Regions from separate parts of the Exiguobacterium sp. s6 genome, predicted to be linked through region 1. Evidence: a T-box and tRNA genes for the amino acid it is inferred to sense, from the RefSeq annotation. Region 1 holds a T-box; the other holds one or more tRNA genes.
What was found. A T-box is a leader RNA that pairs with one kind of tRNA and senses whether it is charged. The one in region 1 lies ahead of metG (methionine--tRNA ligase), so its partner is inferred to be a tRNA-Met.
Positions count from the first base shown of each region.

Region 2: it encodes a tRNA-Met, which carries the amino acid that the T-box ahead of metG (methionine--tRNA ligase) is inferred to sense. The anticodon was not compared.

Region 1 is NZ_JACSLN010000001.1:1,391,077-1,395,773, forward strand. It holds gene metG (methionine--tRNA ligase) at 35-1,672, opposite strand; T-box leader at 1,741-2,014, opposite strand; gene KNP75_RS07210 (hypothetical protein) at 2,067-2,639, opposite strand; gene KNP75_RS07215 (phosphotransferase) at 2,747-3,367, opposite strand; gene KNP75_RS15695 (hypothetical protein) at 3,422-3,598, opposite strand; gene KNP75_RS07220 (Rossmann-fold NAD(P)-binding domain-containing protein) at 3,668-4,195, opposite strand; gene KNP75_RS07225 (GNAT family N-acetyltransferase) at 4,288-4,697, shown strand, end outside.
Region 2 is NZ_JACSLN010000004.1:2,458-7,154, reverse strand. It holds gene tsaD (tRNA (adenosine(37)-N6)-threonylcarbamoyltransferase complex transferase subunit TsaD) at 1-936, opposite strand, end outside; gene rimI (ribosomal protein S18-alanine N-acetyltransferase) at 908-1,393, opposite strand; gene tsaB (tRNA (adenosine(37)-N6)-threonylcarbamoyltransferase complex dimerization subunit type 1 TsaB) at 1,386-2,042, opposite strand; gene tsaE (tRNA (adenosine(37)-N6)-threonylcarbamoyltransferase complex ATPase subunit type 1 TsaE) at 2,039-2,488, opposite strand; tRNA gene KNP75_RS13835 (tRNA-Met) at 2,594-2,670, opposite strand; tRNA gene KNP75_RS13830 (tRNA-Met) at 2,696-2,772, opposite strand; gene KNP75_RS13825 (sporulation protein) at 2,912-3,691, shown strand; gene KNP75_RS13820 (uridine kinase family protein) at 3,686-4,333, opposite strand; gene KNP75_RS13815 (HIT family protein) at 4,385-4,697, shown strand, end outside.

The DNA.
Region 1 (4,697 bases):
TTTAAGGTTGAAAAGTACACGCCCTGTAATCCACTCATGTATTGGATTGCTCGTATAGTCGCGTCCTCTCCTCCTCAATGATGGCCACATCGATCCTCTCAAATAAAGGAACCACTTTGTTCAAACGATATGATTTGATACTAACAACATCCCATGTCTCACATTCTACGTGAATCATTTCGCGAATTTTTTTACTCGAGAACGGCAGAAATGGTTCCAACACACGCCCTAAATTGATAATTAAATGAGCGCAGTCTGCTAACGTCTGTCGACAGGCTTGTTCATCCGAATTGATTTGCTTCCAAGGCTGTTGCTGATCGAAATATTTATTCGAAAAGCGAACCATTTCAAAAACCGTCTCCAAAGCTCGCTTAAAGTTCGCCTGTTCAATAAGTAGACCCACTTCTACGTACAACGTTTCTATTTTGAATTGAATCTCGGTTGATACAGCTATATCGGGAATGATACTTTCAAATGATTTCTCAATAAATTTAAGCGTCCGATTTACAAAGTTCCCGTAAGCCCCTAATAATTCAGCATTATGACTGTAGATGAATTCTTTCCACGAAAAATCGGCATCCCTGTTCTCGGGTGCATTGCTTGTCATAAAATACCGAATCGAATCGGCTTCATATCGTTCTAACAAATCTGGCATCCAGACGGCCCAATTCTTGCTCGTGGATATCTTTCGTTTCTCGAGCGTTACATACTCATTCGAGACAATATGCGTCGGCAATGCCATATCTCCTAAGGCTACGAGAATCGAGGCCCAAATGACGGAGTGAAATGGGATGTTGTCTTTTCCGTGTACATAATACGACCGTACACCTTTCGACCAAAATGGTGAATCATCGTTTTCGTTTTCCTCTGCCCATAATCGACTCGCCGTTAAGTAACCTGCTACCGCTTCAATCCATACATAAATTTTCTTATCTTCGTATCCTTTGATTGGCACACTGACACCGATTGATAAATCTCGAGAGACGGCACGGTCTTGCAGCCCTTCCCTTAAATATCTTTTTGTAAGTGAAATCGCATTCTCTCGCCAAAGCGAATTAGTTTCAGCATGACTCACATATGTGTCTAACGTTTCTTGAAAAGAGCTCAGTGAAAGATAGAAGTGTTCGGTGAAACGTGTCGTCGGTTCGTTCCCACATAGCTTACATTGGCGTTGCAACAAGTCGAGGGGTTCGAGCATTTTTGAGCATTGATCACATTGGTCTCCGCGCGCATGAGCGTGGCATTGCGGGCAAATACCTTCCACATAACGGTCCGGAAGAAATTGTTCGCAATGGTTGCAGTAACTTTGCTCGACTTCTTTTTTATAAATCAGTCCTTTTTGAAGCAAATCGAGGAATATGTTTTGCACGTTCCGATGATGGAACGTGGTGTCTGTTCTCGTGTACACATCATATGAAAATCCGAGCTTCGAAAAACATGTTACAAACTCCTCATGGTAACGATTTGCAATCACAGCAGGCGATACGCCCTCCTGCTTCGCCCTTACAGTAATCGGGGTACCGTTACAATCGCTGCCTGACACATACAGTACTTTTTCTCCTTTTAGCCGAAAATACCTTGCTAAAATATCTCCGGAAAGTAGACTCGAAACATGTCCTAAATGTAAAGATCCGTTCGCATACACCCAAGCCCCACCAATGAATACAGCCATGACTTCATTCCTCCAGTTAATTAGTTCAATAGAAAACAAAAAAACCTCGCCCTCAACTGTCAATAACAGTTAAGGACGAGGTTTGGATTCCCCGTGGTACCACCTTAGTTCGCAAGATGACTTACGCCATTTGCCTCTACAAGTACAGAACAAATGAGTTCGTTCGTATACCGTGACATTGATAACGGATGCCAATTCCCGTCGAAGCCTACTCATACGAAACGTATTTTCAGGTCGAAGCTCAGAGACCATTTTCAAGTGAGGATTTTTAACTTCTTTTCAGCTACCGAAGTTCTCTGTATAAAAATCGAGTCACTCTACTTTTCTCTTCCATGCCTTTTTCGAATATATATACGTATCTTATTCCCATTGGAATTTTTAGTCAACATTTATTTCAAATTTGTGGAACGAGAATACTAACCGTCTTTGTTACCGTATCAACAATCCGCGTACGCGTGTCGTTTTTCGACAGCAATATCGCCTCGCCCGTCTCGTCAAAACAGTAGGCAATCGGAATCGAACTTCCACAGTTCCGGTACGACCCGTCGGCATGGCTCGTCCCGAGAATGATGGAGCGTTGTTGCAATGCAATCTGTTTCGCTTCTCCAGACCAGTCAGTGTACTGCTCTTCACTGAACATGCCGACTCCAATCGGATTGAAGATGATTTGGATGGATTCTTCCGATTTAAGTCCTTCCAGCCCCATGAAGATTTCTCGACAGAGCACATATCCGTAGCGGTGACCATCGTCATCGACAGTTGACGGCATGAAGAGCGGCATCGTTTCCGGTGTCTTGGCACGGTCCAACAGTGTCTCCCCACGCTTATCGATGATGAGAGCCCGGTCCACGTTCAGCTCGTTCCGATAGCCCATCACGACCGCTGTCTGAAACGTCTTCGCGAGCTCCTTGACCTCGTTCAAATGTGTGTATTGACAATAGCTCTCTGGATACAAGATCAAGTCCACATCAGGGTTCGCTTCGATCTCTTGAATGAATTACTCTAAGTGTTGCTCCATCTTTGGTTGTCCGATTAGAATTCTCATTATTGCTGACATCTCCTCAATGCGAATGTTTATATTTCTTGACGTAACCAGCTCATTAACCGCGGTATCTGAGCGGCATATGTATGTAAATCCTCGAGTGTTACGGCGACTTGGCTCGTTCCTGTGGCTTGGTCCGCACTGCTCGCACTCTCGATGTGAAGGGACCGTTTCAAGTTGTACTCCAGCCATTTCAACTTCCCGAGATAGCCATGCCACAAGACACGTTGCCAATCCACATCGCTTCGTTCTCGTTTCTGTTCATAAGCTCGTATACATGAAAAGAATTTGGTCCGGTTTACAAGGCCTGCCTCATCTCGCGACCAATAGAGTGCCGTCTCCACCAAATCCTGCATCGGATGAATCGAACCGGCCGACTCCCAGTCGATGACAAGGGGACGGTCATCATGCCACAGCACATTTTTTGAATCCAAGTCCCGATGGCTGATGACACGTTTTGACGCGAGCGAGTTTGACGATTGAATTGCCTGTCGATGCCACGAATACAAGTCATCCACGGTTTTTTGTAAGTGTTCAACCCACTCGGCTCCTTGTCCGATTCCTTTATGCAGATATAAGCCCCAATCAAAGACGAGATAGGACTGACAACCGAGCGTTTGAACCGCGTCACCGTCCAAGATGTGGGCAGCCAACGCCGGGATTCTTTTAGCGGCCAGATTGGCAATCTCTTCTGAATCGATGAAGTTTTAAAGCGCCTCAGGCCTGTTCATGATTTGAGGATTCAACAGTTTGATGGCGTATGTCCCGCTGTCGGTCTCAATCCGATACATGTCATGCATGAATCCACCCGTTACGACGGTTGGCTGACCTCTCAACTCCCCCAAGTCGAGACGCTCGGCACACCACTGTAAAGAATTCTTCATTTCGTGCCAACTTCATCATAAACCCCACCTCTGCAATCTCTAAGAACGCCGCCTCTGATCAAATCCGTTTTATACCGATTCGTTCTCGATCATGCCGACAACGTGATACGTCATGTTTCCATGAATCGCCTCGACCACGCCTCCGGCAATCTCTTCATGCGTCAACCAGCGGCGTTCCCCCTTCTCGACCTGATAGCCGAGTTGCACTTGGTGATAACGGATGTCTTGAGGGATCGTCAGCCCGTTTCTCACACCGCTCAAGTTGGCGCAGCTACCGAGAACTTGGAACACGTCCGTCCCTCCGCGCAGTGCTGACAACACACACGGTAAGGCATCAGCTGCATCCGAATGAATCCAGGCAACGACCAAGTCGAAATCTCCGTGATCCGCAATCGAACTTCGCAGCGCTTCTTTGAGACACAAGTCGTCTCGATAGTCGACCAATACGGCAGACAGTCGGGCGGGTGCTTGTTCGGTCAATCGGCTCATTTTCTCGGCATCCCGTCCGATGATGGACACGTGATAGCCAACCTCTGTCAACCAAAGGACCGTCCCCGCCAGCATCCCGCTCCCGCCGATCACTAACGCATGTTTCACGATGTATCTGTCCCTTCTGTCCGTTTATAAGTAAGGAAAGGAATCCTGACTTACGAAAGCGAAATCTACATACAACATCCTCTCAAGGAGGCATGATTCCCATTCCATCGACCATCTATTCCATTAAACCAATCGAGTCGCCACACGAACTCGATGAATCGTTCCCAGTCATGAACCAACTGCGTACCCATCTGACGCTCGACGCCTATCGCGAGCTCGTCGCCGCCATGCGACCACAAGGGTATGAACTATATGCGTTATACGCCGACGATGCCATCGTCTCGCTTGCGGGGATTGAGCTCCGCGTCAATCTATATCTCGAGAAACACGTCTTCATTTACGACCTCGTGACGTGCGTAAACCATCGCTCGAAGGGATATGGCGAGATATTGCTTCACTTCGTCCATGAATACGCACGCGACAGTGGTGCCAAATATGTCGCCCTCGAGTCCGGACTGGCAAGGACCGAGGCGCATCGCTTTTATAAAGACAAGATGGACTA
Region 2 (4,697 bases), on a different contig from region 1:
TGCCGCGACTCCAATCATACCGGCGTTGTCTCCGCATAGATCAAGTGGTGGGATGACGAGGCGGATGCCTTCGCGGTCCGTCGCTTCTTTGAGTGCAGCGCGGAGTCCACGGTTGGCTGCGACGCCACCTGCGACGAGCAATTGCTTCGCTCCTTTTTCTTTCACGGCACGAATCGCTTTCTCGACGAGCACTTCGACGACACTCGCTTGGAAACTGGCCGCCAAGTTTTCAGGGATGACCGTCTCCCCGCGCTGTTCAGCGTTGTGGACGGCGTTGATGACCGACGACTTGAGCCCGCTGAAGCTGAAATCGAAACGTCCCGCTTCAAGCCGAACCCGTGGGAACTTGTACGTGTCTTCCCCATCGGCTGCGAGACGGTCGATGGCAGGTCCACCTGGGTAAGGAAGACTGAGCGTCCGTGCGACTTTGTCATATGCTTCTCCGGCTGCATCGTCACGTGTCTCCCCAATGACTTCGAACACACCGTGTTCGGGCATATAGACGAGCTCCGTGTGTCCGCCCGAGACGACGAGACAGACGAGCGGGAACTCCATCTCTTCGACGAGTTCGTTCGCATAAATGTGTCCGGCGATATGATGCACGCCGATGAGCGGTTTGCTATGGGCGAAAGCGAGCGCTTTGGCCGCACTGATTCCGACGAGGAGTGCCCCGACAAGACCTGGTCCTTGCGTGACCGCGACGGCGTCGACGTCTTGCATCGTCACACCCGCTTCACTGAGGGCGTCATCGATGACGTAGGTGATCCGTTCGACGTGGTGGCGCGAGGCGACCTCGGGCACAACCCCGCCAAACCGTTTATGACTTTCAATCTGCGACGAGACGACGTTCGATAAAAGCGTCTTACCGTCACGCACGAGCGCGACCGACGTCTCATCACAACTCGACTCAATCGCGAGGATGAGCGATGTGTCCATCTGTTTCACTTCCTAACTTCGCCCAGTAAATATAGGCGTCTTCATTATTGTCTTGATAATATCGTTTCCGGCGTCCGGCATTTTCGAAACCGAACTGTTCGTACAGCTTTTGGGCGCCGATGTTCGAGACGCGCACTTCGAGCGTGAGCGCCGCGAGTGACTTCGAGCGGGCAAATTCAACGAGTTGCGTCAACAGCAGATTGCCGATGCCTTGCCCACGATATTCCGGTAAGACGGCGATGTTCGTGATGTGCCCCTCGTCTACGATTTGCCAAACCCCGACGAAGCCGACCACGCGTCGTTCATGCACAGCGACGAAATAGATCGCTTGGTCATTGCGGAGCATCTCGTTCATGAACGCTTCTTTCGTCCACGGAATAGCGAACGAGGCCTCCTCGACTTTGGTCACTTCTTCGACGTCGAGCCATGTCATGCGCCGGATTTTAATATCAGCCATTGTTTTGTCCCTCGAGCCATTTCGCTTCCGCCTCAGCGAGACGAAGATACTCGGGCTCAAACGCATGGACATCATTCGTGGCCTCACCTAAGGCGACGAGATCGCTCGCACGGCCGTAACTATGCGCGGCCGGTGCTTCGGTATAGTCGTAAGACGCGAGTGCGTCACGGAACGGCTCCACGTCGCCGACGACGACGAACGGTCCGCTGATATTGGCTTCAAGCCAAGCGGCGACCGATGCGTGACGGTCGGGTGTGACGGCCTCGTTCTGTTGATAATGCCCGATATAGGCATTCCCTCGGCGGGCATCGATAAGCGAGACGATTGGGAGCTCCGTGTTCGGGGCCGCCGCCATAAGACGGAGCGCCGAGACCCCGACGAGCGGGATTTGAAGCGTGTAGGCGAGCGTCTTCGCTGTCGTGACACCGATGCGAATCCCCGTATAAGATCCAGGACCTGTCGTCACGACGATGCGTTCGAGTTCGGTCGGTGTCCATTTGACCGCATTCATCAATTGTTCGATCATCGGCATGAGCGTGACGGCATGATTTTTCGAGACCATGACCGTCGCCTCGGCTTGAATCTGTCCGTGCTCACTCAAGGCGACAGACAGACGTGTCGTCGACGTGTCAATCATGAGTTGTTTCATGCGAGCACCTCCTTCACGAGTGCATCGTACGTGTCGCCGACGGGCGCGAACGTCAGTTGACGTTCCTCGTCCCCGACTCGCTCGATTGTGATGGCGAGCCGTTCCGTCGGAAGTGACGACTCGATCAAGTTCGACCATTCGACGATGGCGACACCATCACCGTTGATGTATTCCTCGAGGCCGATATCGTCCCCCGTGTCTTCGAGACGATAGACGTCCATATGATAGAGCGGCAAGCGCCCTTGGTATTGTTTCATGATGGTGAACGTCGGGCTGTTGACGTTACGCGTGACGCCGAGGCCTTTACCAAAGCCTTGGGTGAACGTCGTCTTGCCGGCACCGAGGTCGCCGTCCAACGTTATGACCGTTCCGGCTTTGACGAGCGTGGCGAGTTTTTCTGCCACCGCCTGCGTTTCGGCCGCAGAATGGGTAATCAATGTATACATGATGTTTCTCCTTTAGTGGTTCTAGCGATACGTACTCATTGTACACTCAATTTTGCGCAAAAAAAAACACGAAACGTCATCGTTTCGCTATCTCATTTAAAAAATTGGTTGCGGGGGCTGGATTTGAACCAACGACCTTCGGGTTATGAGCCCGACGAGCTACCAGACTGCTCCACCCCGCGACGACATATGAAATTAAATAAAAATTGGTTGCGGGGGCCGGATTTGAACCGACGACCTTCGGGTTATGAGCCCGACGAGCTACCAGACTGCTCCACCCCGCGATGGTTTGAATTGTTTCGACATCCTCTATAATAAGTGAAGTAGTTATAAAATGCAACCTTTTTCTAAATGTTTTTTGAGAATTGGAATCGGGAACATGATAAGGAGTGTAACTTACTAGAGAAAAGGGGCGCGACCGTCATGTCGAAATGGGGTAATCGCTTTAAAAAATGGTTCTTTTCCGAACTGGATGCATCCGTCTATTTTCACACCGTACCGTTTCTCCCGAACGAAACCGTCCATGGAACGTTACGCGTGTCGAACACCACTTCACATGTCGTGCGACTGCAGGAGTTGACGCTTAACTTTTTGACGACCTTTAAAGACATCACGCTCGAAGGGAATGAGTTCAACCGCGAGGCCGATCTTCAAGAAGTCCCAATCCCTCTATCGGTCGTCCTCGAACCAGGTGCTGAAGAGCATATCCCGTTCACGTTTGATTTAACGATGTATGCCCCGTCGACAGCGGGCGCTCCGTATAGTGTGGAAGCGACCGTCTGGGACACGGACGGCAAACGGGTTTGGTTCGATGTTGTCGAGAATGTCGAAGTCGAACCGCTCCCCGCTTTGAAACGCTTGTTAGAGGCGACCGAACATGCAGGCCTCGAGCTCATGTTCGTCCGCAACGTCATCGACCCGCTCGGAGAAGAACGGCCGTATCCATTCGTCGAGAAGTATGGGTTTAAGCCGGTCGGCGACTGGGCCGACGAGTTCGAAGTCGTCAAATCGTTCTGGCGTATCGATGAGGATGGGGTCGACGTCTATTACTGGCTCGACAACATCGAGAAGCAGCGCACACTCGAGTCGATTGCGAACGACGTCACGTTGCGCCATCGCTCGCTCACGTGGGACCAACTCGAGCGCGAACAAGATCGGCTCGGGCTCGGGATCCAAGAAACGTTACGCAGCCACCGCTCATGATGAGCGGTTTTTTTGTGGGCTCCGCTCAATCGTCCAAACATTATCGCTTGTCGAGACGACCGTCTGGAACTTCTCACGATGCGGATGCATGAACAGTTCATATTGAAACCGACGCTCGGCGTGCGAGGCTTTCAAGTAGCCCAGGTCCATCCCACGCTCTTGGATGTCCCGGACAGAACGACGGGCGAACTCAGTGTCGCTATCCGTATACAAATAGACCGATACATCGAAATAGTGAGGTTCGAGGAAGGCGACACTCATCCCTTCAATAATAGTGATTCGTTTTGCTGGATCGATCCAAGTCCGTTCGAGATACGGGACGTCGATCGTATAAAAGCCGATGCCTTCACGTACCATGCGGACGTCACGCTCTAGAGATAACAGATGGTGCGCGGACGGATGACAGGCTGTCATCTTATAATGATGTGCCTGTCCGTCGACCGTGTAATCGAGCATGGCACTCTTTCGTAACATCGAGTCCGTGATATATGGGTCGGTATTGATGTAGTTCACGTCTCCGAGGCGCGCACGTAAAGCATCAGCGAACGTCGTCTTGCCGGCACCTCCGTGTCCCGAAATCCCGATGACCGTATGTCTTTCTTGCCCGACTTCGTCGACGATATAATCGATCAAATCATTCATTTGAATCCCCCTTTTGGTGCACTTCATATAGAAAGGAAGTGTACCAATCCAATGTCCACTTGTCCATTTTGTCATCCACAGCTTGATCCATCCCAACGAATCGTTGCCGAGAACGAGACATGCTACTTTTTAATGCATGATCGTGAACAGGACGTGCTCGTCGGTTCAGGCGTCATCGTGCCGAAACAACACCGAGCGACGACGTTCGATCTCACACCTTTCGAATGGCATGACACATACACACTGCTCCACGAAGCGAAGGTGTTCCTCGAAGAGACGTATGGCCCTGACGGCTATACGCTTGGTTGGAACGTCGGAATTGCTTCAAACCAGACCGTGCCCCACGCGCACTTGCATGTCATCC